DNA from 4 places in the Anaerobacillus sp. 63XJN7_4_ISO-PGPR-S23-413 genome. Region 3 is predicted to be linked to each of the others. Evidence: riboswitches for the same ligand, from Rfam matches in the RefSeq annotation. Region 3 holds a riboswitch; each other region holds the start of a gene.
What was found. A riboswitch is a leader RNA that binds a small molecule or an ion and turns the genes downstream of it on or off. The one in region 3 is predicted to bind S-adenosylmethionine.
Positions count from the first base shown of each region.

Region 1 (7,428 bases), 1.9 Mb from region 3:
GGAGCTACTTCATCTGCAAGATAAGCCATCGCCGATGCCGGTATACCTGCAAGAAAGAATCCCTCAATACACCGAATAATAAGCAGAAGAAGGAATGAATTCATAAACGGCATTATTAGTAATGAACTAAGGACAAAAAGGAGCGATATTTTCATCACTACTGTTCGCCCATAGCGGTCTGAAACAAAGCCAAGTATAAGAAGTCCTGGTATCATCGTGATGACGGGCATGGACATAAGTAAGCTTGACGTTGTTGCCGTTAAATGAAATTCACTCACAAATATTGGAAGCAACGGTTGAAAAGCATAAAGTGCCGAAAAGACTAATAATGCTCCACATCCAAGACTAACCGCCGCTCGCCAGAAACCCGCATCTTTTGATGTATATGGCTGATTGTTATTTAGAACAACTGACACTTGATCATCACCTTCAATTTTCTATCTTACTTTTATTTTAACTGATTGGGAATTTGAGTGAGATCAATTCCCCACACCACTGGCATATAAAAATAAATCGCCAGTGTAATAATGACGACAGATGTTAGGTTTAGCCAGAAACCTGCTCTCGCCATATCTGGGATTTTTAAATAGCCTGACCCGAATACAACGGCGTTCGGAGGGGTTGCAACCGGAAGCATAAAAGCACAGCTTGACGCAATTCCTGCCCCAATCATTAGAGCATAAGGATGAACTCCGATCGCGGATGATAGAGACGCCATGATTGGAAACATCATTGTCGCCGTCGCCGTATTTGATGTAATCTCCGTTAAGAAAATAACAAGCGATGTGACAAGTAGTAAAATGACGAACAGATGGATGCCTTCAAGAACCGTTAATTGCTCCCCAATCCAATTCGCAAGTCCTGATTCCTGAAAGCCAGAAGCAATGGCGAGTCCGGCTCCAAATAATAGAAGAATTCCCCATGGTAATCCTTTTGCTGTATCCCAATCTAAAAGAAAGGCACCTTTTTTCGAAGGGGCAGGTATAAGAAAAAGTAATAGCGCTGCAGTCATCGCGATGACAGTGTCATTTATATTCGGATTAAGCTCACTTAAAACAAAGGAACGGCTAATCCAGGCAACCGCAGTGAAAGAAAAAACTACCATAATGACCTTTTCTTCCATAGACATTTTCCCAAGATCCGCTTTCTCCTTATTAATCACCTCTTTCCCGCCTGGCAGCTCTTTAACATTCATCGGAAATGCCATTTTCACAAGGTAATACCAGCAGCCAAATAAAAGAAGAACAGTTAAAGGTACGCCAAACATCATCCAGCGGGCAAATGAAATCTCGATGCCATATAGCTCATTGACCACCGCTGCAAAGATGGTATTAGGAGGTGTTCCAATCAATGTTGCTAAACCACCAATTGAGGCACTGTACGCGATGCCAAGCATAATGGCTTTTCCAAAATTAAATTGCGGAATCCCTTCTTGCTTCATATCAAGCTGCTCGGATACTTGATAAATCACCGCCAGCCCAATTGGCACCATCATCATAGCCGTTGCCGTGTTTGAGATCCACATTGATAAAAAGCCTGTTGCAATCATAAAGCCAAGTACAATTCTCTCTGTACTTGTTCCTATTGCTGATATAATGAAAAGAGCAATTCGTTTATGTAAATGCCACTTCTGCATTGTAAGCGCGATCAAAAAACCACCCATAAAGAGAAAAATGGTGTTATCGCCATAAGCTGATGCTGTTAAATCACCTTTTAGTCCGCCCGTTAGTGGAAATAAAATTAATGGTAAAAGAGACGTCGCCGGTATCGGAATGGCTTCTGTAATCCACCACGTTGCAATCCACGCCGTACTTGCTAAGATGGCCAAACCTGCTTCTGAAAGACCATTTGGATTAAAAAACAACATTATGCTAAGAAAAAGGACCGGTCCGAGGATCAACCCCGTCAGTTTCCTTTTATCATAAGCAGGATCTGGTCCAGATGCATAACCTGGATTTTTTTGAGAACTTTTTGAAGGGATTTCCGGCGTGTGTGAAGAAGCGAATGTTAAGAGATCTTTTGCTCGATCATGTTCTTTCCATAATTGGTTCCAAAGGTGTTGTTCCATAGTCATACCTCCTATCGTTCATTAAACTATAGTGTAGAATTCGCTCGCCACATCTGTCAATAAATTCACAATTTTGGTACTTTATTACTCTCTTTCAAGAAAGGACTTTTGATTCGTTTTTCCATTTCCATACAAGTAATTCATTTCAACCCCCTTAAATTTCCATTTGGGGCGAAAATTATAAGTTGATGATATGTTTTTTATAATTCAAAATAAATAAACTCAATGATTAAATGTAAGTATAGATACACAATCCACAACAAGTTGCTCAAAATCGATCCAGGGGGTATATGATGAGAAAGATACAACAGACTACTATTAATTCGGTTGTGAAATACGGACAAACAAAGCTTCCAAAATCAGCTAATACAGAATGTCCAGAATGCGGAAGCGATGCTTCATTTCAACTGAAGTTCGATTATCAAATTAATCAGGCTGTGTTCTCCACGCTTTCTCGCTGCTCTATTTGTAAAGAAGCTGTGCTTTTCATACTCATTAAAACGTCCCATAATGATCGCGGAGAAGAAGTTGAGCTATTCGTGCATCAAACCTCTTTTACACGAGAGCCGCTCGGCAGACTGACTAGCACAGCTAGATTACCCGATGACCTTGAGCGTGTTTATCGCTCAGCAGTGAATGTACATAACATGAAGGATTGGACCGCAACGGCTGTAATGGCTAATCGTGTTCTTGAGAGCATTACAGGTAGTTTTCTATCTGAAAATGAGCTAGGACAGCCACTTTCTAAACAGCTAGAAACACTTGCTAAACAGATTGATTTAGAAGAACCAATTGTAAAACTAGGACACCTACTAGGCAAAGGTAGTAATTTAAATAACCTCCTTTGTCTTGAGAAAGCTACAAGCGAAGAAACGGCCAACTTAATTATCGACTTACTAGATTCACTTATTGAATACTTGTACATTCTTCCTCAACGAATTGTGCATCTTCAAAAACAAATCGAAGGATAATAAAAAAAAGCAGGTAGCTCAAATTGAGCTACCTGCTTTTTAAATGCTCATATCAAATTTTAATGGCTCTATAATATTTGTTGGGGTTTAAGAAAATGAAGCACAAAAATACACGCAAGCTCCTATATCTTTTACACTTGAATTGACGAGAAACAAGAAAAAGATTGGAGTTGCGTGTACGTGCATTTTAACATGAATTTACCCGGATTAGAAGAAGTGATGGTATCGAAAATGGAAGCCATTAATGGCCAGTATCATGTTCATATTGAAGTGCCAAAGAAGGCGCACCAGTGCCCCCAATGTGAAGAATGGACTGTACGTGTTCATGATTATCGGACTCAGAAAGTACAACACCTTAAAGTATTTGAGCGAACGGCTTTTTTGTTTTATCGCAAGCGCCGTTATGTGTGTGCTTGTGGGAAACGATTCGCTGAAAGGAATTCGATCGTCAATCGCTATCAGCGTCACTCAAAGGAATGGAATCAGGCCCTGGGATTACGCGTGGTACAGGGGAAGAATTTCAAGGATACCGCAGCCCAATTTCGTACGTCGCATTCAACTGCGATAAGGCGGTTTGATGAAGTCGCCGCACCAACGCTTCAAGAAGTGAGTGATCTTCCTCGTGTCATCGCTATTGATGAATATAAAGGAGATACCGATGAAGGAAAATATCAAGTTGTCATTGCGGATGGAGATACAAAGCAGCCTTTGGATATCCTTCCTAATCGCTCCATTGAGACCGTAAAGGACTATCTTCGCAAGAAGGGGTCGCGAGTTGAAGTGGTGATCATGGACATGAGCTATGCCTTCAAGTCAGCTGTTCAAAAGGCACTAGGAAAGCCAATCATCGTGGCTGATCGCTTTCATTTTTGTCGCTACATCTATTGGGCATTAGAGCGTGTACGAAGAAGAGTTCAACAGAATTTCCATGATTATGACCGTAAAAAGTGCAAGCGAATGAAGCATGTTTTTTACAAGCGATATGAGGAGTTGAGTGAGAAACAAAAGTGGTATCTGGACCGTTACCTTGGATTATCCGAGGAATTACGAAAGGCTTACGAGTTAAAAGAAGCGTTTCGAAGCTGGTTTGAGGAAGCGAAACGAATCGGTCAAGAGAATCCTAACCAAGTTAAACAGTCTCTGTATAATTACTACAAAACGGTTGAAGCAGCGAATATGAAGGAGTTCAGACAAGCCGTTCAAACACTTAAGAACTGGCAACCAGAAGTCCTGAATAGTTTTGCCTTGAACTATAATAATGGTTTTATCGAGGGTTTAAACAATCAAACGAAGGTCATTAAGCGAAATGCCTTTGGTTTTAAGCGATATGACCGCTTACGAAGAAAGATCCTTTTACATCATCAGTACAAAAAAATTCGTCATTTTCAACTAGGATAAGGAGTAGGAGATGAATCTCCTACCCCAACATTTGATTTAGAACCATTTTAATTCAAGATTCTGTTTACTATCACTTTAGCCCTTTTTCGAAATAGAGGGATAGTTGATGAAAATCGCAATAATTCCTGCAATAGCAATGAGGATTGGATAAATTGAATACGGTAGTAGAGCGAGTGGCGAAATCGACGCAAGACCTGCTACTGCAAGCACCTGTGCCCCATATGGGAGCATGCCCTGTATACTACCTGAGAAAATATCAAGAATACTAGCAGACTTTCGTGGGTCTACCCCATATTCTTCGGAAATGTTTTTCGCAAGTGGCCCCCCCATTATGATCGAAATGGTGTTGTTAGCTGTTGATAAATCAAGCACGCTTGCGAGACCGGCGATACCAAACTCTGCTCCTCTACGAGAAGTTACTTTGCTCAGGATTTTGTCCAATACGTATTGTATTCCTCCGTTATGCTTAATGACTTCAATCATCCCTCCGATGACGAGTGCAATCATGGCAAGGTCTTCCATCCCTTTTATGCCCTCTGTAACCGTGGAGATCAGTCCACTCATTCCAAATGTTCCGTTATATAAACCTACAATCCCAGCAAATAAGGTACCACTTACAAGTACAATAAGAACATTAACACCAGCGATCGCTGCGATCAGTACACCTAAATAAGGGATAATTGTAACGAAATCAAATGCGTGATCTCCTCCAACCGTTGCTTGCTCTCCCATCGTTAAAGCACCATAAATAATGGCTGTTACGATAGCAGCTGGCAAGACTATAAAAAAGTTTACTTTGAATTTATCTTTCATTTGCGTATTTTGTGTGCGTACTGCCGCAATCGTAGTATCTGAAATCATAGAAAGATTGTCACCAAACATTGCCCCACCTATGACCGCTGATAAAGCCAGTGCCGGGGCAACTCCGGTTTGCTCTGCAATTCCAATTCCAATGGGAGCAAGTGCTACAATCGTTCCCATCGATGTACCCATCGAAATAGAAATAAAACAGCCAATGACAAACAAACCTACGATTAAAAGATTAGCCGGTAGAATTGATATACCTAAATTAACAATCGAATCTACTGCTCCAATTTTTTCAGCTGTTCCGGCAAACGCCCCAGCCAGTAAAAAGACCAAAATCATTAATATGATATTCGTATTACCTGCTCCACGACAAAACACTTCCACTTTTTTCATAAAGCTTTCTTTTCGATTCATCGAAAGAGCTACGCCCGCCGCAACTAGAGAAGCGAGAATAACAGGCATACTATAAAAGTCCTTTGTTATGATAGCTGTACCAATAAAAAGCACAATAAATATTCCAAGGGGAAGTAAAGCCAGGCCGTTCCCCTTTATTTCTTTCTCCATTATTCATGTCTCCTTCATCTTTTATTCTGTCTCAATAAAAAAAGCCCACTTCAAGAGAAGAAGGCTTTTGCACTTATCTCTCAAGATTTCTCTTGCTGGAAGCAGCACCTTTCTGATGATCAGAGGTTGCTGAAGCTTCTTTGGGCCAGGTCCCTCCACTTCTCTTAATAAGAAATATACAATTATTAATGAGCGCATGCTTCATTTTACTTTTTCATAACGAGCTTTACTTTATCACGCATTATTCTGATGAGTCAACTTTGATTAACTGCATCAAAATAAACTCCTCATCCTTTAAGGAGTTTACCTGATTAACTAGTCTGGTTCAAGCTTTGTATGACTACCAATTTTTGCAATAGATCAATCTTTATTTTCCTAAAAACCACTCAATATCCTTCATAATCGATTCCGGTTTTTCTTCTGGTAGAAGGTGACCGGTTTTTTCATAGATGATCAGTTTAGCATTTGGGAGATCCTTACTGAGACGCTTCCCAATTTTCAACGGCACAACTCTGTCATTTTCTCCCCATATTAGTAGGCTAGGTGTATGAATTTGATTTAGTTCAACTTCTGACAAATCTCCTTCGCGATCTCGAATCATCCTAACTAATGACCGAAAGATACCCTCATTGAAGAAAGGTTGGATATATCCATCCATCATTTCTTCATCGATAAGGGAAGGATCATAAACACAATTAAGCAAATTTCCTCTAACACCTTTTCGATAAAGCCACCTTTTCAAGTATACCGAGAAAAAAGGTAAGTACGATGTATACACTAGACTCTGTTTAGCCTTTTCAAGATATCCTGAACTGCACAGTAAAATATTCTTACTAACGAGATCATCTTTCATAGCCGAGACTCTCATTGCTACTTGCCCACCCATAGAATGGCCGATCATAACAGTATGATCAATTGAAAGCCTTTCTAAAAGTTCAACCACCACTTCCGCATAATTATGATAAGAGTGGACAAAACGATTAGACTTTTCACTTTTTCCGAACGGAGGAAGATCAATGGCAACAACAGTATATGCCTTTGTTAATAATGGTATCAATCTTCTGAAGCTGAAGCTCGACGATAGAAAACCGTGAAGAAGCGTTAATACTGGCCGATCGACGGCTGTGTCATTTCTATAGTATTCATAGTGAATATCAATTCCTTTGATCTTTTCCGTATTTTGTTTAAGATTTTGAGCTAATAGCATCTTTCATCTCACTCCGGATTTTGAATTCATCTGATCTGATTCACCCTTCGTTTCTAACCAGACAGGATGGTCTCACTTATTCAGGTTTGACTTTATACTTATTTTACCCCAATCCTGAAATGAAAAACTTTTTTTACATCTGAGAGGATACTCCATTTTTTTCATTCTAACTCTACGTGCACAAGGTCCAGCAGCTTTATCGTTGTCCTTTTTTCATTATGGTCAATAATACGCAGTTCTTTCGTAAGTGGATCTACATAGTGCACATATCCAAAGAGAGTTTTCGTTTCTCCCCCACTAAAGTGTTGAAAACAAAGCGAGTTGTGATTGGCCATTGCTTCACATATTGTTTCATTCATTTCCGCCATTCTTTGTTCATCAAGTACCGGCTTTTCACTTTTTTTCTCTTCGGT
Region 1 covers NZ_CM149688.1:2,597,583-2,605,010, forward strand. The annotation lists gene AC0VYO_RS13755 (MFS transporter) at 1-416, opposite strand, end outside; gene AC0VYO_RS13760 (SLC13 family permease) at 449-2,068, opposite strand; gene AC0VYO_RS13765 (hypothetical protein) at 2,362-3,039, shown strand; gene AC0VYO_RS13770 (ISL3 family transposase) at 3,214-4,437, shown strand; gene AC0VYO_RS13775 (Na+/H+ antiporter NhaC family protein) at 4,513-5,808, opposite strand; SAM riboswitch class I at 5,879-5,982, opposite strand; gene AC0VYO_RS13780 (alpha/beta fold hydrolase) at 6,176-7,015, opposite strand; gene AC0VYO_RS13785 (YolD-like family protein) at 7,177-7,428, opposite strand, start outside.
Region 1: it holds a riboswitch for S-adenosylmethionine, as region 3 does, so the genes downstream of both, AC0VYO_RS13775 (Na+/H+ antiporter NhaC family protein) here and AC0VYO_RS03850 (2,3-diketo-5-methylthiopentyl-1-phosphate enolase) in region 3, are expected to answer to the same signal.

Region 2 (7,428 bases), 1.9 Mb from region 3:
TATTTTTCAACCTTATTGAAACTTCAACCATCCGATTTGCTCGGTTTTATCCTCGGAATTGTTGTCGGGGGAGCATACTCGTATCTTTATCACTTTATTCTGTTCAGAAATCGTCCTAAAAGACAGCTCAGTCGAAGTATGAAGTCGTTTCATATTCAAACAAATCTAACGCTAGATCTCGTACTTGATGCCATTGCAGATCCGACTCCGAATCGCTATAGAGCCTTGTTATTAAAGCGAGATGTAAGAAAACTTAATGAGTATGCACAGGTTATTTCAAGCCAATTAACAACGACTGATCCAGGAGAAGTCTGGAGTGGTATAGACGCTGAGCAACTTAGAATGTACGTCTTTGATGCAGAAATGTTAATTGAAACACTTTACCCAGCAGTTAAAAGAATGAAAGAACTTCATGCACTTGAACATAATGAAGTGAGAAAATTGCTATATAAAGTCGTTGAATCCATTAGAGACGCTGAGGTGTTACGAAGCCACGATATCGTTGGAAACTTAAAGCAAACACAGACCGTTATCGAAGAATTAAAAAATCAGCTGATCGAATTACGAATATCTAATCATCAAAATAAAGATTGGTTATGGTTAATTAGGAGAATAGAGTCGATTGCCAATCATCTTATTGAAAGTTCAAACGAACTCGGAGCTAGACGGATGGCAAATATTGAAGAACAAGTTCGATTAGACGATCCAGAAGAAGTAAAGAAAGAAAATGTTCAAGAAAGTGAAAAATCAAATCAACCAAGAGCAGCTACAAAGAAGGCGCTCCAAGCTATCGTAGCAGGCGCAGTGGCTATTTTCTTAGGTTATTTTCTTTCACCTACTCACCAGTACTGGGTTCTCCTCTCTGCATTTGTAGTACTTTTAGGAACGGATACCGTTGGAATGACGTTACAAAAAGCTTTTCAACGGTCACTGGGAACTATTTTCGGCGCGGTTGCAGGTTTTGGCCTGGCGCATCTTCTTGAAGGAAGGCTTGTCTTAGAGTTAATTGCATTATTTTGCTGTATCTTTATGGCGTTTTATTTGCTATCCATTTCGTATGCGATGATGATGTTTTGGATGACAATGCTAATCGCAATTATGTACGATTTTATCCTAGGTGGGATTACAGAACAGATTCTAATAGCTCGCGTGTTTGATACGTTAGCAGGAGCATTCATTGGCTTTCTAGCGGCAGCAGTGATCTATCCTAAAACTACACGTGAAAAGGTTGCAGATACTGCGGAAGATTTTCTTAATAAATTAAATGAGTATGTGTCGGATTATCTTGAATCCTTTTCACATACTGAAAAGAATTTTAATTTTACAAATCAGGCGTTTGGTATTGATGAACAAATGCGAAAAATCGTTGAAGATGCGAGGCCGCTTCGTAATCGACCTGCTATTCTTGCCCGATCAGGGATTGAACGCTGGTTAACTGTACTAACAGCGATTAATTATTTTGCTAAACATCTATTGGCTTCGACAAATCGAAATAACCGTTCAACTATCATAGAAGGATCAGAGAACACACTTTTCGAGGTTAATGAAGTGATTAAACATAATGTCCATACATTACTTAAACTATTAAAAGGTGAAACAGGGTTAACGATGTATAGTTTAAATAAAGAAAGAGAGCATATTGAAGGTCTTTCAGAAAAAGTTGAATATGCAGATGTAAATTTGAAAAAGTTTGTAAATGACCTCTATTATATATGGAGAATTAACCAGTCACTATTGATATTAGGGAAGGAACTTGGCTCAATAAAGAATAAAGAAGCATCTGATCATTTTAATACAAATCGTAACCTGGAGCAGTAACGCACCGGGTTATTTTTTTGTTGAGCAAAATGTTGATGGGGCGATTGAAACTAAGCTTTCATTCGAATAAACCAGAAATCAATACATCTAAATATAGGCTAACTAATCCTTAATGAAGTGACTTGAAGTGGGAGCTATGAAAATAAATCAAAAATGATTAGTTTATTAAAAGGTAGAGCGGGAATAGAGAGGTGTGACAGTATAATTTTAATTTAGGATTGACAATAGGAGGAAATATTCATGGTTAACAACAAGACTGTATTTATTACAGGCGCAGCTAGAGGTATTGGTTTTGAAATTGGTGAAACGTTCGCAGAGAATGGAGCAAAAGTTGTTCTATCTGACATAAATGAAGAAGGAACAGAAGAAGCTGCTCAGAAACTAAGAGATAAAGGTTATAACGCTATTGGTATTAAAGCAGACGTGACTAATGAAGATGAAATTAAACAAGCAATTGACCGTACTGTAGAAGAATACGGTCGCTTAGACGTGTTAATAAATAATGCGGGACTTCAGCACGTATCTGCATTAGAAAACTTCCCAACTGAGAAGTTTCGTATGATGCAGGATATTATGCTTACAGCTCCTTTCATAGCAACAAAGCATGTATTTCCAATCATGAAGAAACAAGGATTTGGGCGAATTATTAACATGGCATCTATCAATGGTGTCATCGGTTTCGCAGGGAAAGCGGCTTACAATAGTGCCAAGCATGGGGTCATCGGCCTTACAAAAGTTTCTGCACTTGAAGGTGCGGAACACGGTATTACAGTAAATGCCATGGCACCAGGATATGTTGATACACCACTCGTAAGAGGACAGATGGAAGATCTAGCGAAAGAACGCGGAGTAGAGCTAGAAAAGGTACTAGAAGAAGTAATCTATCCACTTGTACCACAAAGAAGACTTCTTGAAGTGAAAGAGATAGCTGATTACTCAATGTTTATCGCAAGTGATGCAGCGAAGAGCATTACAGGTCAAGCCCTACTAATTGATGGTGGCTATACAGCTCAGTAAATTTAGATTTTACTAAAAAAATATTAAAGCAGCGCTTTCTAATGAGAAGCGCTGCTTTTTTATTGATCGCTAAAGGCTATTTGAAGACCAATTAAAGCAAGCAATAAAGCTTTTGCAAGATTGAATTTTCTAGCTAGGGCATGATTTTCTACGACATAGAATGCGATTTTTCCTGCAAAAAAGCTTATTGCACTAAAGATAAGAAAGGCTTGTAGAATGAAAACCCCTTCTAAAATTAACATTTGAAGAGCGGGTGAATTCGCCTGCTGGTTTACAAACTGTGGAAGAAGGGCGAGAAAGAATATGGAGACTTTTGGATTTAAAATATTCATAACAATCCCTTTTCGATATAAAGAAAAATAAGGTCTGCTAGGTTGACTTAGGGGTTTAGCTGCGGATCCGCTATCTTTAAAAGCTTCATATGCCATGAAAAGTAAGTAAGCTGCCCCGCGGTAACAATCGAAAAGGCGAGAGAGGATTGATAAAGGACGGCAGAAATTCCTAAGGTAGCAGCAATATGTACAAGTAGTCCTGAAGAGAGGCCAAGAAAACCATATCCTCGTGAAGTGATCCGTCAATTCGTCTCTCGATTTCAATTAGATGGTAGCGGGACATTGGCCGGAAAAGACCAATAACTTGACAGGTTTCTCATTAATGATATAATTCTGACATCTTTTAGTGTTGTTGGAGGAATAGTTCCATGGAACCCATTTTACTTGATATACCAAATAAATTTAGCACTGACCGTTTACATATACGTTCTCCACTACCTGGGGGTGGTGCTTCGGTTCATCAATCAATTGATGCCTCGTTAGAAGAGCTTAAACCCTGGATGCCTTTCGCACATATAGATCAAACGGAAGAAGATGTTGAAGCGAATATCCGCGAATCTCACGTAGCGTTTTTAAAGCGGGAGGATCTTCGACTATTACTCTTCCATAAACAGACGGGTGATTTTATCGGTTCCTCAGGGTTACATCGAATAGATTGGAACGTTCGTAAATTTGAAATCGGTTATTGGATTGATTCTAGATACGCTGGTCAAGGCTATATGTCTGAAGCGGTCCAAGGCATTGTAGATTACGCCTTTTCAGAGCTAAACGCTAGAAGGCTAGAAATTCGTTGTAATGCGACAAATTGGCGAAGTCGGCGAATTGCCGAGAAACAATCGTTTCAACTTGAGGCTATTTTACGAAACGACCATGTCTCAATTGATGGCAGTAAACTAACTGATACATGCGTCTATGCTTTAACAAAAAAATAAATTTGGTAAGAATATGCATCTTACTTATGGGAGGAATAAGGTTCTTGCATCAAGAATAAACGAGTAATGAATGATTTTGATGATGGAGGGAAACTATGTGATCGAACGAGCGACGATAGAAGAAAGAGATTTTATTTTGTCGAATTCCATTCAATCTGTTAATGAAGGAACGACAAATCCTGGTATCGTAAAAGAAGAGAAAGCACTTGAAATTGTATCATCCATTCTTGATCGAGGTGGTTACCACCTCATTTATCGCGACGAAGGGGAAATTGCTGGCTGGGTATTACTTGGAGAAAACACGGATTATTTTACAGAAAGCAAGCATGGGTTCATTTATGATGTATTTGTTTTTCCAAAGTTTCGTGGGAAAGGGTATTCTAAGCAGCTCGTTCAAGCGAGTATTGAAAACTTCAAAGAACAGGGATATGAGGAAATTCGTTTGAATGTGTATTCCTCTAACTTCGCGAAATACATTTATAAAGACATTGGATTTCGAGAACTTCAAACGATCATGGTTTATAAATAGTTGTCCAGCTTCTTTTCATTTATTAAAAGAATGTGAAAAACAACTCATAATCAATCATCATGCCCTTGGAACTTGCTACACTATTTTTGCAGGGACTTCCCCGGTTCCTGCCCCCCTTAAAATATAAAGTGTGAGCCCCATGCATTTCCCAGCATGGGGCTTTTCCTTTTCAATCACACAGAAATGAGGGAGAGTATTGGTATATCAATTTAAGTTAATAAGTCAAGAAGAAGTCGAGCGAATTATCTCGTGGAACTATGATGGGCTATACTCATTTTATAATATGGACGAGGATCTTGAAGATCTAAAAGAGTTCCGGGAAGATGCAGCCAGCAATGAAAATTATTGGAGCGTCTACCATAGGGATCATCTTATTGGTTTTTTTAGTTTTCATGTGCATGAAGACAACCATATAGAAATTGGCCTAGGAATGTGTCCCGATAATGTTGGAAAAGGAGAAGGCTTTTCTTTTTTAGAGGCTGGCCTTCAAAAAGCAGTTGAATTGTATCGTCCAACTTCCTTTGGAATGGCAGTAGCTGAATTTAATAAACGAGCCATAAAAGTGTATCAAAGGGCTGGATTTCAAATCACTCATCTGTTTATGCAACAAACCAATGGGGGAGAATTTCAATTTGTTGAAATGAAGAAAAACCTCGTTTAAAACAATAATTGCAAAATACTAAATAGACCGATAGAATGAATCAAAATTAGATTTTTAATTTCCTTATTGAGAGAGGCGGAGGGACTGGCCCTTTGATGCCCGGCAACCTGATAGACAAGGTGCCAAATCCAGCAGAGTCTATGCTCTGAGAGATAAGGAAGAGCTCTGAAGCGAACTCTTCCTTATTAGTTAGGAAGAGTTTTTTTAGACGATTCAATAAATGAGAGACGGGTTGTGAAGAATTTGAAAAAAGCTGACCGTATTCGCAAAATGAAAGTTCCAGATGCAAGTGAAAAGTATGGTGATCGTCTGCCACCGGGGCAAGTACTTACAGAAAGGTTCCCTATTCTACATGAAGGTGATGTACCTGTGTATGAGATGTCGACATGGAACCTAAGTGTATTTGGAGAAATTGATAAGGAAGTGATCATTTCCTATAGCGACATACTTGCCTTACCACAGAAGAAAGTAAAGTGTGATATTCACTGTGTCACAAGGTGGTCTAGGTTTGATAATACTTTTGAAGGGGTTTTGATTAAGGATTTTATGAACGCATATGGGATAGTACCGAAAACGAACCATGTTATGCTACATGGTGACTATAACTATACAACGAATATTCACCTCACTGACTTAATGAGAGATAATGTTATTCTTGCCCACTCAGTCGATGGAGAGAAATTAACGGCAAAACACGGATGGCCTCTCAGGTTAGTTGTACCGCATCTTTACTTCTGGAAAAGTATTAAATGGATCAGAGGTATAGAATTTATCAATGAAGACAAACCTGGTTTTTGGGAACAAAACGGATTTCATAACCATGCCGATCCATTTAAAGAAGAAAGGTTTTCTGGAGAGGATTTGGGACTACCGGAAGATGAATGGGAGAAAAAAGAGTTTGATTAATTTTTCTTGAAAAAGCGGGCGTGATTAACACATATAGAATTGATTGAGGAAAAGGTAGTTTATTATCACATTCTAAATATCATCATATCTATAAAAAAATAGTTTAAACTTGAAAGTCAGCAGAACCTTAGTATGTGTGGGTTTTGCTGACTTTTTATTCTCTGGTAATTAAAAAAGAGAAGAATTTTAAAAAAGAATGATCTAAATGGATCTTCCCTCCGTTAGCTAAGTGTAAATCGAAATTAAGGGGAGTGGATTTGAAAATGAATACGAACAAGAATATGAAAAAGAAAGTGATCGATTGGAAAAAGGGACTATTAATTGTTCCGCTTAGCTTTTCACTTTTAATACCAACTGCTGGAGCATTTGCCTCTGACCACGACCAGCAAATGGACAAGCCTACAGTAGAAACACCAGGTGCTGATCTTCGTGCTGATCTTGGCCATTTACTAAGTGAGCATGCTTATCTTGCAGTAGAAACAATGAGAAAAGGAGCTGAAGGTTCTGCAGATTTTGAAGCTTCTGCTGGTGCCTTAAGTGAAAACACGGAAGACCTTACAGCTGCGATTACATCCGTTTATGGTGAAGAAGCAGGAGCTGAATTTAATGAAATTTGGAGCAATCATATCGGTTTCTTCGTTGACTATGTGAAAGCAACAGGTAATGAAGATGAAGATGCAAAACAAAAAGCTTTAGATAGCTTAGATGGTTATAAAGAAGATTTCTCTAATTTCTTGGAAAATGCAACAGGAGAACGACTTCAAGCTGAAACATTGTCTGAAGGACTTCAAGCTCACATTAATCAGTTGATTGGTTCATTTGATAGCTATGTAGCAGGTGATTATGAGATGGCTTACGAGAAAGAACGTGAAGCGATTGCTCACATGCAAATGGTGGCTAAAGGATTCTCTGGTGCCATTACTGATCAGTTCCCAGACAAGTTCGAGAACACAAAAGCCGTAACACCAGCATCTGATCTTCGTGCAACATTAGGTCATTTATTATCTGAACATGCTGGTCTTGCAATGATGACAATGCAGAACGGAATCGACGGATCAGAAGACTTTGATGCATCTGCAGCTGCACTAAGCGAGAATACGGATGATCTAGCTGCTGCGATAACTTCTGTATATGGTGAAGAAGCAGGAAATCAATTTAAAGAAATGTGGTCTGGACATATCGGTAACTTTGTAGAATATGTTCAAGCGACAGGAGCTGAAGATGAAGCTGCTC
Region 2 covers NZ_CM149688.1:2,567,616-2,575,043, reverse strand. The annotation lists gene AC0VYO_RS13635 (FUSC family protein) at 1-1,818, shown strand, start outside; gene AC0VYO_RS13630 (3-hydroxybutyrate dehydrogenase) at 2,059-2,835, shown strand; gene AC0VYO_RS13625 (LysE family translocator) at 2,895-3,413, opposite strand; gene AC0VYO_RS13620 (GNAT family N-acetyltransferase) at 3,536-4,099, shown strand; gene AC0VYO_RS13615 (GNAT family N-acetyltransferase) at 4,197-4,628, shown strand; gene AC0VYO_RS13610 (GNAT family N-acetyltransferase) at 4,825-5,289, shown strand; SAM riboswitch class I at 5,350-5,448, shown strand; gene AC0VYO_RS13605 (sulfite oxidase-like oxidoreductase) at 5,533-6,195, shown strand; gene AC0VYO_RS13600 (copper amine oxidase) at 6,492-7,428, shown strand, end outside.
Region 2: it holds a riboswitch for S-adenosylmethionine, as region 3 does, so the genes downstream of both, AC0VYO_RS13605 (sulfite oxidase-like oxidoreductase) here and AC0VYO_RS03850 (2,3-diketo-5-methylthiopentyl-1-phosphate enolase) in region 3, are expected to answer to the same signal.

Region 3 (7,428 bases):
AATTTTTTCGCTTGAAATGTATGTTACATAGAAAGGAACATGTTTGTCAATAATATTTTGAATATTATTTATAAATATCTGGACGTCGATCTTCAAAGATAGGAATGCGACTCCGGATTGATGACATTTCCTCTTCGTCAATAGAACCTGTTAAAATAACTTCTTCTTCTCCTGCTTCTGCGATAATTGTTCCCCACGGATCAATTATCAATGAGTGTCCTCCAAACGTATTATCAGGATCTGCCCCGACACGATTACAAGCAATCACGTAGCACTGATTTTCAATCGCGCGACTGATAAGTAATGCTCGCCAATGATCGGTGCGTTGCTTTGGCCATTCTGCTGGTACGAACAATACTTGGGCACCTTCAACTGCATGAAGGCGAAGCCACTCAGGAAAGCGAATATCATAACAAATGAACCCGGCACATGGGAGTTCTTCAAGTGTAAAATGACTTTTTTCATTTCCAGAAACGAGGAATTTCTCTTCATTCATTAAACGAAACAGGTGCGCTTTGCTATACTCATGAACGAGCTGCCCATCTCGATTGAACACAAGCATGGTGTTCGTTACTTCGCCGTTATGATGCTTAGCGATGGAGCCCCCGACAATATTTACGTCGTTTTTTTTGGCGAGGCGAGATAGAAAAGCAATCGACTTTTCTGCATCAGTATCTCCAATTTCATCAAGACGAGATAAATCATAACCTGTGGACCACAATTCTGGTAAAACGATAATATCTAGTTTGTCACTCACCGCCTTAGAAACAAGCTCTTCAACTTTAGAGAAATTCTTTTCTGGATTGCCAAAAGCAATATCAAATTGCAACAGGGCAAGGTTTTTCATTGATTTGTCCTCCTTACATGTTTAGAAATTGACCTTTACATGGTTGTGTATCCAAGATAACATAACTTATTAGAATTTCTCGAAAATTTTAACAGGATGTGATTCCATTTGAAACAATTTCAAACTTCAGATGCACTTAAACGTTTACCAGAACAATTTTTTGCGAAGCTTGCTGGAAAAGTGAACCGTTATGTAGAGGCGGGATATGACATTATTAACCTTGGCCAAGGAAATCCTGACCAGCCGACGCCTGCACATATTATCGAGTCTTTGCAGCAGGCAGCTGAAAACCCTGCATACCACAAGTATCCGCCATTTAGGGGGCAGCCTTTTCTGAAACAAGCCGCGGCTGAATTCTATAAGCGAGAGTTTGGTGTTGAGCTTGATCCGGAGAAAGAGGTAGCCGTCCTCTTTGGTGGAAAAGCTGGCCTTGTAGAAGTCAGTCAATGTTTGTTAAATAAAAGTGACGTGGCGCTCGTGCCAGATCCTGGCTATCCTGATTATTGGTCTGGAGTTGCAATGGCTGAAGCGGATATGCAGATGATGCCGTTACTTGAACAAAATGATTTTCTGCCTGATTATAGCGCGATCCCAGAGAGTGCTCTTGCAAAAGCAAAGCTCATGTTTTTAAATTATCCAAACAATCCTACCGCTGCTGTAGCAACGAAAAGCTTTTTTGATGAAACGGTTAGGTTTGCGGATGCCAATGACATCTGTGTCGTTCATGATTTTGCTTATGGAGCGATCGGATTCGATGGAGAACGTCCTAAAAGCTTTTTGGAAACAGAAGGTGCTAAAGATGTGGGAATTGAGATTTATACTCTTTCCAAAACGTATAATATGGCAGGATGGCGTGTTGGGTTCGCTGTCGGAAACCCATCTGTAGTGGAAAGCATCAACCTGCTTCAGGATCATTTCTACGTTAGTTTGTTTAGTGCAGTGCAAGAAGCAGCTGCAGAAGCCTTACTAGGTTCACAGGAATGTGTTGAGAACCTTCGCCAAACGTACGAATCTAGACGGAATGTATTGATACAGGGGCTTCACGATATTGGCTGGGATGTAACTTCTCCTGCGGGGTCATTTTTTTCCTGGTTAAAAGTACCTGAATCATTTACTTCAGAGGGATTTGCGGACTACTTGCTTGAGAATGTTCAAATTGTAGTTGCGCCTGGGAACGGCTTTGGAGAGTATGGGGAAGGCTATGTGAGAGTAGGCTTATTAACTTCCGAAGAGAAACTCAGGGAGGCAGTTGAACGAATTAATTCTCTTAATCTCTTTTGATTCAGAAAAGTAAAAAAATAGATTGACAGGATTTCCTACGTCTGGCATAATTCGAATCAATTACTTAAACGAATAGTTGCATACTCTTATCCAGAGAGGTGGAGGGACGAGCCCTTTGAAGCCCGGCAACCGATTTTCAAGGTTACTTGAAGACACGGTGCTAATTCTCGCAGCAAAAGCTGGAAGATAAGAGGAAGAGCATGGTGATAACGACCTCTTCCTCGTGAAGGGGTCTTTTTTGTATGATCAAAGATTGAGGACTAGCGCGATGGAAAGGAATGAGCATGATGAGTCATCTTGTGGCAACTTACCTTGTTAAGAATGACCAACAATTATCTAAGCGCGCTGAAGCGATCGCCCTTGGATTAACGATTGGGACTTGGACCAATCTACCGTTATTAGAAAAAAAGCAGTTAAAGAAGCATAAGGGTGAAGTCGTTCACGTAGAGGAAAAAGGGGAAAAGGGCATCATCGCGATTGCTTACCCCACCATCAATTTCAGTGCGGATCTACCTGCGATTTTAACAACAGTCATCGGTAAGCTTTCACTTGATGGTGAAATTAAGCTGGTTGATTTAGAGTTCTCTGCAGGGTTACTAAATCAATTCCCAGGTCCAGCATATGGAATAGACGGTATTCGAAATCTTACAGAAGTATACGATCGACCGCTCGTTATGAGTATTTTCAAAGGAGTTATTGGAAAACCGTTAGGCGAATTGCAGGAACAAATGAAACAGCAGGCGCTTGGTCGAGTCGATTTTGTGAAGGACGATGAAATCCTTTTTGAAAATGAGTTAACCCCTCTTGAAAAGCGAGTACCCGCCTTACGAAAAATGCTGGATGAAACGGCTGAATTGACAGGAAAGCGAACGCGTTACGCAGTGAATTTAACAGGAAGAACGGCAAACCTCAGTAATCGAGCAAAGCTTGCTGTGGAATTAGGAGCAGATGCGCTTCTGTTTAATGTTTTTACATATGGACTAGATGCATTGCAATCACTTTCAGAGGACCCGGATATTCCGGTTCCAATCATGGCACACCCTGCATTCTCTGGTGCAATGGCTGCCTCAAGCACACATGGGGTAAGTTACTCCCTATTACTTGGAAAGTTGCTTCGAACTGCTGGGGCAGACTTTTCCCTTTTCCCTTCGCCTTATGGGAGTGTAGCGCTTGATCGAAGAGAGGCGCTCGCAACAGCAGAAGCCTTAACGAGAAATAATAAGCTGAAAAGAACATTCCCTGTTCCTTCAGCGGGCATTCATCCTGGACTAGTACCGTACCTTATAAAAGATTTCGGTATAGACAGTGTTATTAATGCGGGAGGCGGGGTGCACGGGCATCCCGGTGGAGCAGCTGCAGGCGGAAAAGCTTTCCGAGATGCCATTCAAGCTGTTTTAACAGAGCAACCTCTTGAACAGGCCTCTCAAAATAGTGAGGAACTTCATCAGGCTCTTACAAAGTGGGGGAGCGGGGAGGTAGTGCGATGAAGCAGCCGATTATTTTTTGCGATTTTGATGGCACCATTACGAAAAGTGATAATATCGTTTCCCTGATGAAACGATTTGCTCCGAAAGAGTGGGAGCAAATAAAAGATGATGTGCTCGCTCAAAATATTTCCATTCGTGAAGGGGTCGGAAGGATGTTTCACTTAATCCCTTCCAAATTGAAACAGGAATTACTCGATTATTTAGTAGCTACAACTGAAATCAGACAGGGTTTTAGCGAATTCGTAGACTACACGAGGCAAGAAGGGATCGAGCTCTATATCGTCAGTGGAGGGATCGATTTCTTTATTTACCCTCTTCTTAAGCCATACGGTATTCCAGAAGAAAATATCTTCTGTAATGGCAGTGATTTTACTACTGATACCATCTCAATAACTTGGCCGTATGCCTGTGGAGACGATTGTACGAAAGATTGCGGTTGTTGCAAGCCAGGTATATTAAATCGTTTTGATAAAAAGGCTAACCGAAAAATTGTGATTGGAGATTCTATTACCGATTTAGAAGCTTCAAAGCAAGCAGATTTTGTGTTTGCTAGAGACTTTTTAGCGGAGAAGTGTCAAGAACTTGGCATTCCAGCCGTTTTATTTGAAACGTTTGATGATATCGTCGAAAAGTTAACTGAAGAAAGGGGGAAGAATCATGTGCCAAGTGGAGAATCGATGGAACGAACTTGCTGATATTAAAGATGAATTAGCAGCAAGAGATTGGTTCCGTGGAACAAGTGGAAATCTTTCAATTAAGGTAAGTGATTCGCCGCTTCAATTTTTAGTAACGGCTAGTGGAAAGGATAAAAGAAAACGAACAAAAGAAGATTTCATTCTAGTGGATAGACAAGGGAAGCCGATTGAAGAGACTCTATTGAAACCATCAGCAGAGACCATTATTCATCAGGCGATCTATTCAAAGACAGATGCAGGCTGTTGCTTACACGTGCATACAGTTGAAAATAATGTTATATCTGAACTTTTTGCGGGAGAAGGAGAAGTTACGTTTCAAGGACTTGAGTTAGTTAAAGCTTTTGGTTTATGGGGACAGAATGACAAAGTGACAGTACCGATTATCGATAATTCAGCTGATCTTTCTCTACTAGCTCATGATGTGGTGCACGTGCTTAAGAATGACACGAAAGCCATTTTGATGCGAAACCATGGGATTACGGTATGGGGACGTAATGGTTTTGAAGCAAAAAAATATCTGGAAGCATTTGAATTCCTTTTTGAATATCATCTTAAGTTACGAAGCTTTCAAGCAATTGTAAGTTAATCAACAAAGTTTCATTAGCTTAACAAAAAAGGAGGAAGCATTAATGGCAGTAATTAAAATACGAAATACAAATGAAGTTATTGATGGTCAAGATCGAGTAGAGGCATTTCTTCAGAATGAAGGAGTGTTATATGAACACTGGGATGTTGAGAAGCTACCGACGTCTCTTAAGGGAAATTGTCATGTTACAGAGGAACAGAAAAATGAAATTCTGAGTGTATTTGATGATGACATTCGTTCTCTAGCTAAGCGAAATGGATATGGAAGCTGGGATGTGGTGGCACTTTCTGAACAAACGCCTGATCTTGATAAGATTCTGAAAAAGTTTGAACAGGTTCATGTGCATACTGAGGACGAAGTAAGAGCGATAACGGCGGGACATGGGATTTTTATCATTAAAGGTAGCGTGGGGTATTTTGATGTTGAGCTCGATCCGGGTGACGTGATTTCTGTACCGGTTGATACACCACACTTCTTTACATTAATGGATGATCGGCAAGTTGTAGCCGTTCGCCTTTTCATCGATCCATCAGGATGGGTAGCCCATCCATATGAAGAAAAAGAAAGTGTGAAGTGAAAAAGGGCCGTGAGCAATCACGGCCATCATTTTTGATGTTTCTTCAATACCTTTAGCTACAAAATCCAATTAATTCATTCAGGTCTTTCCAACCAAATCCGGTTTCTTTAAATGTCTTACCTGCAATTTCTGTTTCTTCCACGGCAATTTGAAGTGGATGAAAACTTTCGTAGAATTGAGAAGCTGGGTTTCCGTTCAGTACCCAAACAAGCATAGACTGATAAGATTCGCTTCTAAGATGTTTAGCTACCGAGCACAGGAGTTGTTTGCCAACTCCCTTTCCCTGTGCTTCTTCAAGAAGGTATATCGCATAAAGTTCTCCATCGAATTTGTAAGCAGCTGATCTGTTTTTTCCGCCATTCGCAAATCCTATTATTTCCCCTTCTTCGACTGCCACAAGGATAATACTTCCATTTTCAATTCCTTTCCGCCAACGAGCCTCGCGTATTTGAACGTCTAATGAATTCAAATAGTCTTCTGAGATAAGCGTACGGTAAGTCGTTCTCCAGCTGTTTACATGAACATTTGCTATCGCTAAAGCATCATCTACGACCGCTTTTCTGATTTCCATTGATTACCTCCATCTCAATTTGATTTTCCTATCAGACTCATTTCGAGAGAGAGGGAATGAATCCTGCTAGTCGAATATATGAAGTAAGTCATAGTTTAAAGGAAAAGTGAAATGAAAAAAATCATAATAGAAATAGATGGCAGTTATGTTCATGGTTTTGAATGGGGAGATAGGAGTCAGCCAACTGTCATTCTTCTTCACGGTTTAACGAACAATGCACTTGGTTTTAGTGAGATGGCAGAAGGTCTTAAGGATTACTTTCATTTAATCTCGATTGATCTACCAGGCCATGGTGAGACGCCTCCATTTAATGAAGATAAGAGTTATTCTTTTGAATTTCTAACAGAGTGGCTTCATAAGGTTGGTACATCATTAAGTGACGTACCAGTCTGGCTCATTGGGCATTCGTGGGGAGCTGCCCTGGCACTTCATTATAGTAGTCAATTCTCTAAAATGGTAAAAGGTATCGTGATGATTGATGGTGGTTATCTTCATTCTTCTGATGATCCGTCACTAACGCTTGAAGAACTTCTTGAACAAATGTCTCAATGGGTGGTAGAAAATCATTACATAAAATTGGAAGAATATGAACAAAAGAAGAAAATGGAAATCGGAAGGTGGAGCAAGTATTTAGAGCAAATGGTACATAGGGATATGGAGGAAAGGAAAAATGGCGTAGCCTTAAGGGCTAGTGGTAGTACAGTAAGAGCGATTATGAAGTCCCTCTATCAAGAACCATGCAAAGAAATTTTTCATATGGTAAATGTTCCTATCTATCTCCTAAGGGCAACACTTCCTGTAGCAGATGAAACTAATAGAAAGCATGCAGCAAACGTGATGCGGAATGAAGTGAAAGGGGAATGTAGGATTGATGCTATTCCACAGACAGGTCATGTTCTACATTGGCAAAAACCTAAAGAAGCTTTATATATGGTAGAGAGATGGTTAAAGGAGCATACAAAGCAAAAGGGCCATACGCAAGGCCCTGAATAACAGGGGGGTTAATTGCCAACCCCCTTTGGAAAAGTGAGCGTAATGATCGTGCCCTTCCCCTTATTACTTTCGATAGTTAAGTTCCCTTTATGTTTTTTTACTATACGTTTGCATATCGTAAGCCCAAGTCCTGTCCCGTTCTTTTTGGTAGTGAAAAACGGAGAGCCGAGTTTCTCAAGCTCTTCATCTGTGATTCCGCTACCATTATCAATGATTCTAATTTGTAATTTATCGTTACATTCTCGGGCTGAGATTGTAATTTCTCCTTCTTCACCGATAGCATCCATCGCATTTTTTATCAAATTAATAAAAACTTGTTTTAATTGATTACTTTCACAATAAATCTCTGGGAGAGAAGAGTGGTACTCTTTTGTTAGAATGATTGCTTTCA
Region 3 covers NZ_CM149688.1:694,835-702,262, forward strand. The annotation lists gene AC0VYO_RS03840 (carbon-nitrogen family hydrolase) at 65-847, opposite strand; gene AC0VYO_RS03845 (aminotransferase class I/II-fold pyridoxal phosphate-dependent enzyme) at 956-2,128, shown strand; SAM riboswitch class I at 2,212-2,321, shown strand; gene AC0VYO_RS03850 (2,3-diketo-5-methylthiopentyl-1-phosphate enolase) at 2,416-3,615, shown strand; gene AC0VYO_RS03855 (2-hydroxy-3-keto-5-methylthiopentenyl-1-phosphate phosphatase) at 3,612-4,310, shown strand; gene AC0VYO_RS03860 (methylthioribulose 1-phosphate dehydratase) at 4,273-4,896, shown strand; gene AC0VYO_RS03865 (acireductone dioxygenase) at 4,940-5,473, shown strand; gene AC0VYO_RS03870 (N-acetyltransferase family protein) at 5,526-6,044, opposite strand; gene AC0VYO_RS03875 (alpha/beta fold hydrolase) at 6,156-7,037, shown strand; gene AC0VYO_RS03880 (ATP-binding protein) at 7,046-7,428, opposite strand, start outside.

Region 4 (7,428 bases), 2.0 Mb from region 3:
ATGAATAGAGAAGTGTTCCCATCGCGCCATCACCGATTAGAATATTGTTTTTTAATTTATTAAGGAAACTCATAGTTGACCACTCGCTTCGGAAGCGGAGTATTGCTTTCTAATAGCTGCAAATCCATTTTTGAAATCTTTTAATAAATCATCAGGATTTTCAAGTCCCACAGACAATCGCAATAATCCATCTGTGATGCCTCGTTTTCTTCGTTCTATAGGAGGCATAGAAGCATGTGACATTCTAGCTGGATAGGAGAGAATTGATTCTACGGCACCAAGACTTACCGCGAAAACAGGAATTTGAACATGCTTTGTGAATAGACGCACGGCATTTTCATCAGGTAACCGAAAGGACAAAACTGCACCAGGACCAGCGGCTTGATAAATATGAGTGGAGTGACCAGGGTGATAAGAAAGCCCTGGATAAAAGACTTCTTCTACCATCTTTTCTTTAGTAAGAGCATGCGCAAGACGAAACGCAGATCTAGACGATTGATCTAGCCGACAATGCAATGTTTTTAAGCCACGGAGAACTAACCAGGAATCGTGAGCGCTTAAAATCGATCCAAACGAGTTTTGCAGGAATGCAAGCTGTTCCGCTAATTCCTCACTTTTTACGGCAGCAAGACCAGCGACGACATCGCTATGTCCTGAAATGAATTTCGTAGCACTATGCAATACGATATCGGCTCCGAAGTCTAACGGACGTTGTAGAGCAGGTGTCATAAAGGTGTTATCGACAAATGTTAAACAATTATTCGCTTTAGCTAATTTAACAACGGCTTGAATGTCAGTTACCTTCAGCAAAGGATTAGAAGGCGTTTCGATATAGATTACTTTAGTATTGGATTGAATACCTCTCGCCACTTCATTTAAATCTGTCATGTCTACAAAAGTATGTTTAATTCCAAATCTCCCGAGAACGTCATGAATCATGCGATACGTCCCACCGTAGACGTCTTCAGATATAAGAACGTGATCGTTTTGTGAAAGGAGCATAAACGAGGTGGCGATAGCGGCCATCCCAGAAGCAAACGCAAATCCCTTAACCCCACCTTCAAGATTGGCAATTGTTTCTTCAAGCGCTTCGCGAGTGGGGTTGCCTGAACGACTGTAATCGTATTTTCCAGGTTGGTCAAAATCCATCTGATGAAATGTAGAAGCCTGTTGGATAGGGACGCTAACAGCTCCCGTAGCTTTATCAAATTTGTGATCGTTATGAAGAAGTTTTGTTTGAAATGTATAATCAGTATTTGTCAATTTGAACAACCTCCTCTTCAAAAATGGACAATGCTTGATTCAGGTCCTGTATTAAGTCATCAATGTTTTCAATCCCAACAGAGAAACGTAGCAGTCGATTGCACACCCCTTTTTCAAGTCTGATGTCTTCTGGTATCTCAGCATGAGTTTGCGTTGAAGGATATGTGATAAAGCTTTCTACCCCTCCAAGACTTTCAGCAAATGTGACAAGTGTTAATTTTCTAAGAAAGAGATCTACCCATTCTTCGGACCGCAATCTGAAAGAAAGCATCCCACCTTTATCTGGATAAAAAACGTCTGTTATTGCTTCATGATTTGTTAAAAATTCAGTTACCTTTCTGGCATTCTCTTCATGCTGCTTCATTCTGAGTGGCAAGGTTTTCATGCCTCTCATTAATAACCAGGAATCAAAAGGAGAAAGCACAGCGCCTGCACCGTTTTGGTATTGTTGGATTTCAGCGCAAATATTCTCACCTTTTGCAACCACAAGCCCTGCGAGAATATCATTATGACCGCCTAAATACTTAGTGGCACTATGCACGACGATATCCGCCCCAAGCAGTAGTGGGTTTTGTAGAAGAGGGGTGAACAAAGTATTGTCTACAATAAATAATAGGTCCCTGTTTTCTGCTATCCGTGCAATTTTTTCAAGATCTGTTAATTTCATTAATGGATTAGATGGATTTTCAACAAAAATGGCTTTTGTACGGTGAGTTAGGAGTGATGAAAGTTGTTCATTTCTTTGTGTATCAAAATATGTGAAGGAGATACCATAATGTTTTTCAGCATGGGCAAATAATCGATAAGTCCCACCATACAAATCATCTGAGACGAGAATATGGTCGCCGCTTTTGAATATGGCAAGGATTGCTTGAATCGCAGCCATTCCGGAACTAAAAGCAAATCCCTGATCACCATGTTCGAGTTCTGATATAGCGGATTCTAAAATGGATCGTGTCGGGTTTTTGGTTCTTGAATAATCGAATCCGGTGGATTGACCGATGCCTTCATGGCTATACGATGTGGAGAAGTACACTGGAGGATTTACCGCACCGGTTTTAGTATCTGAATGATTACCTAATTGGACAAGTAGTGTTTCTAACTGTTTATTCGACATAATCAATCTCCTTTTCATTGAATAAGGGCAATAAAAAAAGCCCTCTATAAGAAGAAGACTTTGGTTGCTCTTCTTCTTATCTTCCAAGTTGAAATCAACTTGCTGGAGTTAGCACCTTACCAGAAAATATCTGGTGGTTGCTGAAGCTTCATAGGGCCAGTCCCTCTGCTTCTCTTGATAAGAATTGAAAATATATGGAATTTTATTGTGTCGCTTTTTTCATAATCTACATCACTTTAAAGTGAAAAGCAAGGGATTTGAGTAAATTATCAAAATTTTTCTTCTGTTGAATCATTTGCTCGCTCGTTCGTTACACGTTTTTTTGGTAACGGGATTTCTTTAATCGTAAGATAAAGTAGCATGATGGCCACAATCCAATAAAGTAGGAATCCTAAAGGGACTGCTGTTTTAATGAGTGCCATAATCGCAAAGAAGAGCGTTGGAATTGTTACTGAATAAACAGATAAGACCCAAAGTTGTTTATAAGAAGCTTTTCTTCCGGTAATACTTCTCAATAGTAGTCCAATTGTAGCTAGTACGGTAACTCCTATAAACTTAAGGCCGGTTTGAAACAAATAGATAACGAATATCAGTAACGGAATAAAGATAGGGAGCAGGTTGTCCAGATTATTACTTAGCTCATTAACATCTTGCTTCGTGAAAGTCATCGAACTAAAGTTACTGTAATTAAACTCCTGTCTAGCACCGCTATCTACAACGATTACACGATCTTTTAGGAATGCGATAACGGAATCATATTGATCAACATCATCAGGCTTTGTCTGGTCTGTCGCATCAAAAATAAAAGTATTTTCATCATTTTGTCGAATAAGCGGTTCAGACTGTTCACTTGTTAAAGATCCGTCCTCTAAAGTGAATTCTGGTAGATCTGACATATGTGTTTTGAGATCCTCATAAGCGTTTGTAAAGGATAGAGCCGTCATAATTCCTACTGGCACAGAAGAAAGGAACATAAGTAAAAACACGTACAATATTGGCTTGCCTAGCTTTTGAAAACGGAATCTGGCCATCATCTTAGGGGAAAATAAGCTGTAGTAAAGTTGTTTAAAAACGTTCAAATTAATAATCTCCTTTCTAAATGTGGAGCGTTTCTCCACCCAATCAGTTTATCTTATATAGAGAGAAGGGAACAGTATTCTTGGTGAAACTTTATTGAAATAAATTTGTTTTCAGCATAATATCTTTACAAATCTATATTAACTCTTTACAAAGGGGGGAGCGATGTAGATAATAGACAAGGGACTTTGTTGAGTATTGTCGAAAAAAATAAAACATAAGTGCAAGGGGTTGAAATGATGGAACTCAACGTTCAGGAGATGATCTTTCAGTTTGTGGGAGGTCTTGGTATTTTCCTGTTTGGACTAAAGTATATGGGAGACGGCCTTCAACGATCAGCAGGTGATCGATTAAGAGACATTCTCGATCGTTTTACGACTAACCCGTTTATGGGTGTGCTCGCTGGGGTCATTGTAACTATTCTCATACAAAGTAGTTCAGGAACAACGGTTTTAACAGTCGGTCTTGTTAACGCAGGATTTATGACTCTGAAGCAAGCAATTGGCGTTGTAATGGGTGCGAACATTGGTACAACTGTTACAGCATTTATTATTGGTTTTCCTATTAAAGATTACGCACTTCCAATTATAGCCATCGGTTCTTTGTTAATTTTCTTCTTTAAAAACAAGAAAATTAACTACGCTGGTCAAATCGTCTTCGGATTTGGTGCGTTGTTCTTTGGACTTGAATTAATGAGTACGGGAATGAAACCACTTCGTAGCCTTGAGGCTTTCCAAGAATTAACAGTAAGCATGAGCTCGAACCCACTGTTAGGCGTTGTGATCGGTACAGTATTTACTGTCATTGTACAAAGTTCCAGTGCGACAATTGGTGTATTGCAAGGTCTTTATTCACAGAACGCAATGGATATTCAAGCTGCATTACCAGTTCTGTTTGGAGATAATATCGGTACAACGATTACCGCAGTTCTTGCTTCTATCGGTGCATCCGTTGCCGCTAGACGTACAGCACTGACTCACGTTATTTTCAATTTAATTGGAACGGCGCTTTTCCTAATATTCTTATTCGCCTATACGCCGTTTATTGAATACTTAAGAGATGCATTAAACTTAACACCGGAAATGACGATTGCATTCGGACACGGGATCTTTAACATTACAAATACTGTTATCCAGTTCCCATTCATTGCCGGACTTGCCTATCTCGTTACAAAAATTATTCCTGGTGATGATGCAACGATTGAATATAAGCCAAAACACCTTGATCCAGTATTTATCGAACGCTCTCCATCTGTTGCATTAGGACAAGCTAAAGAAGAAGTGATTCGAATGAGCGGATTTGCTTATAAGGGTGTTAAAGAAGCATCAAATTATTTAACATCTAAGAGTCAGAAGAGCGCTGAAAAAACCGCTCAGTATGAAGAAGCTATTAACAACCTGGATAATAAAATTACAGATTACCTTATCCAATTATCAGCAACTTCTCTGTCTGGAGATGAGTCGACACGACACGGTATGCTAATGGACTCAGTTCGTGATATCGAGCGTATTGGCGATCATATGGAGAATATTGTTGAGTTGGTTGATTATCAAATAAGCAATAAAGTGAAGATGACTGACGTTGCTATGAAAGACCTTGATGAAATGTTTAATCTGACTCTTTCTGCACTCAATGAAGCCTTTGATGCACTTGATAAATGGGATGTAGCTAAGGCGCAGGAAGTTGTTAAGCTAGAAGATAAGATCGACAAAATGGAAAGAACGCTTCGTAAGCAGCATATCCTTCGTCTAAATGAGGGTGAATGTACTGGAAGTGCTGGAATTGTTTTTGTTGATATCATCAGTAACCTTGAGCGTATTGGTGACCATGCGGTGAATATTGCAGAAGCCGTCATTGGAGAAGAATAAATGTGGGAAGCAGAGGGATGCCTCTGCTTCTTTTTATCATTATATAGAAGAAAAGTGACATCTCCGCTAAAATAGAGTCAAGTTGAAGGGAGGTTAAAAGCGTGGATATTCTATTATGGTGCCTGATCATTGCGTCATTCATCATTGCATTTGTGGGATTGATTTATCCAATTATTCCAGCCGTACTATTTATTTATGTTGGGTTTATCCTGTATGGGGTGTTTTTTGATTTTAGTTCAATGACTATTTCCTTTTGGATTGTTGAAGTTCTGCTGACGATGCTATTATTTGTTGCGGACTATGCTAGTAATTTATTTGGCGTGAAGAAGTATGGAGGGTCAAAGGCGGCGATATGGGGGAGTACAATTGGTTTACTTGTTGGCCCATTTGTCATTCCGTTTGCAGGGATCATCCTTGGACCATTTATCGGGGCTATCTTAGCTGAACTAGTTATTCATCGAAAAGCTTTTAAAGAATCTGTTCAAGTAGGTGTAGGTTCATTGCTTGGTTTTCTTGGTGGAGCTGTTATGAAAGGATTACTCCAAACGATTATGGTGGTTGTGTTCCTAGTGTATGTCCTATAAGTTCTTGATGACAAAATGAAAGCGTGATATAGTATTTTCATAATTGAAATTAAGATTAATTCAATTAAATATGAAAAACTTATTGACGCTTTCTTTATCCATATGATATATTAGTTCTTGTCGTTAAGAAATATTCCACAGTAGCTCAGTGGTAGAGCTATCGGCTGTTAACCGATCGGTCGTAGGTTCGAATCCTACCTGTGGAGCCATATGGCGGTGTAGCTCAGCTGGCTAGAGCGTACGGTTCATACCCGTGAGGTCGGGGGTTCGATCCCCTCCGCCGCTACCATATATTTCAACGATACAACATGGCGGTTGTGGCGAAGTGGTTAACGCACCGGATTGTGATTCCGGCATTCGTGGGTTCAATTCCCATCAGCCGCCCCACTTATTACATAAGGACCCTTAGCTCAGCTGGTTAGAGCTGACGGCTCATAACCGTCCGGTCGCAGGTTCGAGTCCTGCAGGGTCCACCAAATGCATATCGGAGGAATACCCAAGTCTGGCTGAAGGGATCGGTCTTGAAAACCGACAGGGGCTTAGTCGCCCGCGGGGGTTCGAATCCCTCTTCCTCCTCCATTTTCTAAAAGTTAGCTTTCTAAAAAATGGATGCAAATTAAGTTCTTTTACATCATCGCGGGGTGGAGCAGTTCGGTAGCTCGTTGGGCTCATAACCCAAAGGTCGCAGGTTCAAATCCTGCCCCCGCAACCAAAATGAAATTCTTACTACGTCGAACATACTTCTTCGTCAGAATTTAATTGGAGTGCCATTGGTGCAACCAAAATGAAATTCTTACTACGTCGAACATACTTCTTTGTTAGAATTTGATCGGAGTGCCCTAGGGGCTACCTAAGCTCATAGCAAGGCCAAATTACTTTTAATGTAAATGCAAACTACATACTAATTAAAATTAATACTGATAACATGATTTGGCTCTGTAGCTCAGTCGGTAGAGCAGAGGACTGAAAATCCTCGTGTCGGCGGTTCGATTCCGTCCGGAGCCACCACTCAATAAAGATCCCACTCGTCAATTAATGACGAGTTTTTTTATGTTTTATGTATGTTATTACGCTGTTAATTCCCGATTTTTTTCTTTAAGATGTTTAATTCCATATACTGAGGGGAAACTTTATCTGTGTTGCGGAAATTCAAAGGTTTATTATTTGAAAACGCATGACAATTCTGCTAGTGTAAACTTGTGACGACATCATGTTCAAGTGGTGGCTAACGCTACCCTAACAGCAAGTTACATACTATATTTAAGGAGGAGATTCACAATGGCTAAATTTGAACTACCAGAACTACCTTACGACTACAATGCACTAGAACCACACATCGACGAAGAAACAATGAAGATCCACCACGACAAGCACCATAACGCATATGTAACAAAATTAAATGGTGCACTAGAAGGTCATGAGGAGCATGCATCTAAGAGCCTTGAAGATCTTCTTGGCAACCTTGACGCACTTCCTGAAGGCATTCGCACTGCTGTTCGAAACAATGGTGGCGGGCACG
Region 4 covers NZ_CM149688.1:2,742,394-2,749,821, reverse strand. The annotation lists gene AC0VYO_RS14580 (bifunctional homocysteine S-methyltransferase/methylenetetrahydrofolate reductase) at 1-73, opposite strand, end outside; gene metC (cystathionine beta-lyase) at 70-1,263, opposite strand; gene AC0VYO_RS14570 (methionine biosynthesis PLP-dependent protein) at 1,250-2,380, opposite strand; SAM riboswitch class I at 2,454-2,564, opposite strand; gene AC0VYO_RS14565 (DUF1189 domain-containing protein) at 2,650-3,459, opposite strand; gene AC0VYO_RS14560 (Na/Pi cotransporter family protein) at 3,697-5,325, shown strand; gene AC0VYO_RS14555 (DUF456 domain-containing protein) at 5,427-5,909, shown strand; tRNA gene AC0VYO_RS14550 (tRNA-Asn) at 6,044-6,118, shown strand; tRNA gene AC0VYO_RS14545 (tRNA-Met) at 6,122-6,198, shown strand; tRNA gene AC0VYO_RS14540 (tRNA-His) at 6,221-6,296, shown strand; tRNA gene AC0VYO_RS14535 (tRNA-Ile) at 6,309-6,385, shown strand; tRNA gene AC0VYO_RS14530 (tRNA-Ser) at 6,396-6,488, shown strand; tRNA gene AC0VYO_RS14525 (tRNA-Met) at 6,545-6,621, shown strand; tRNA gene AC0VYO_RS14520 (tRNA-Phe) at 6,842-6,917, shown strand; gene AC0VYO_RS14515 (superoxide dismutase) at 7,188-7,428, shown strand, end outside.
Region 4: it holds a riboswitch for S-adenosylmethionine, as region 3 does, so the genes downstream of both, AC0VYO_RS14570 (methionine biosynthesis PLP-dependent protein) here and AC0VYO_RS03850 (2,3-diketo-5-methylthiopentyl-1-phosphate enolase) in region 3, are expected to answer to the same signal.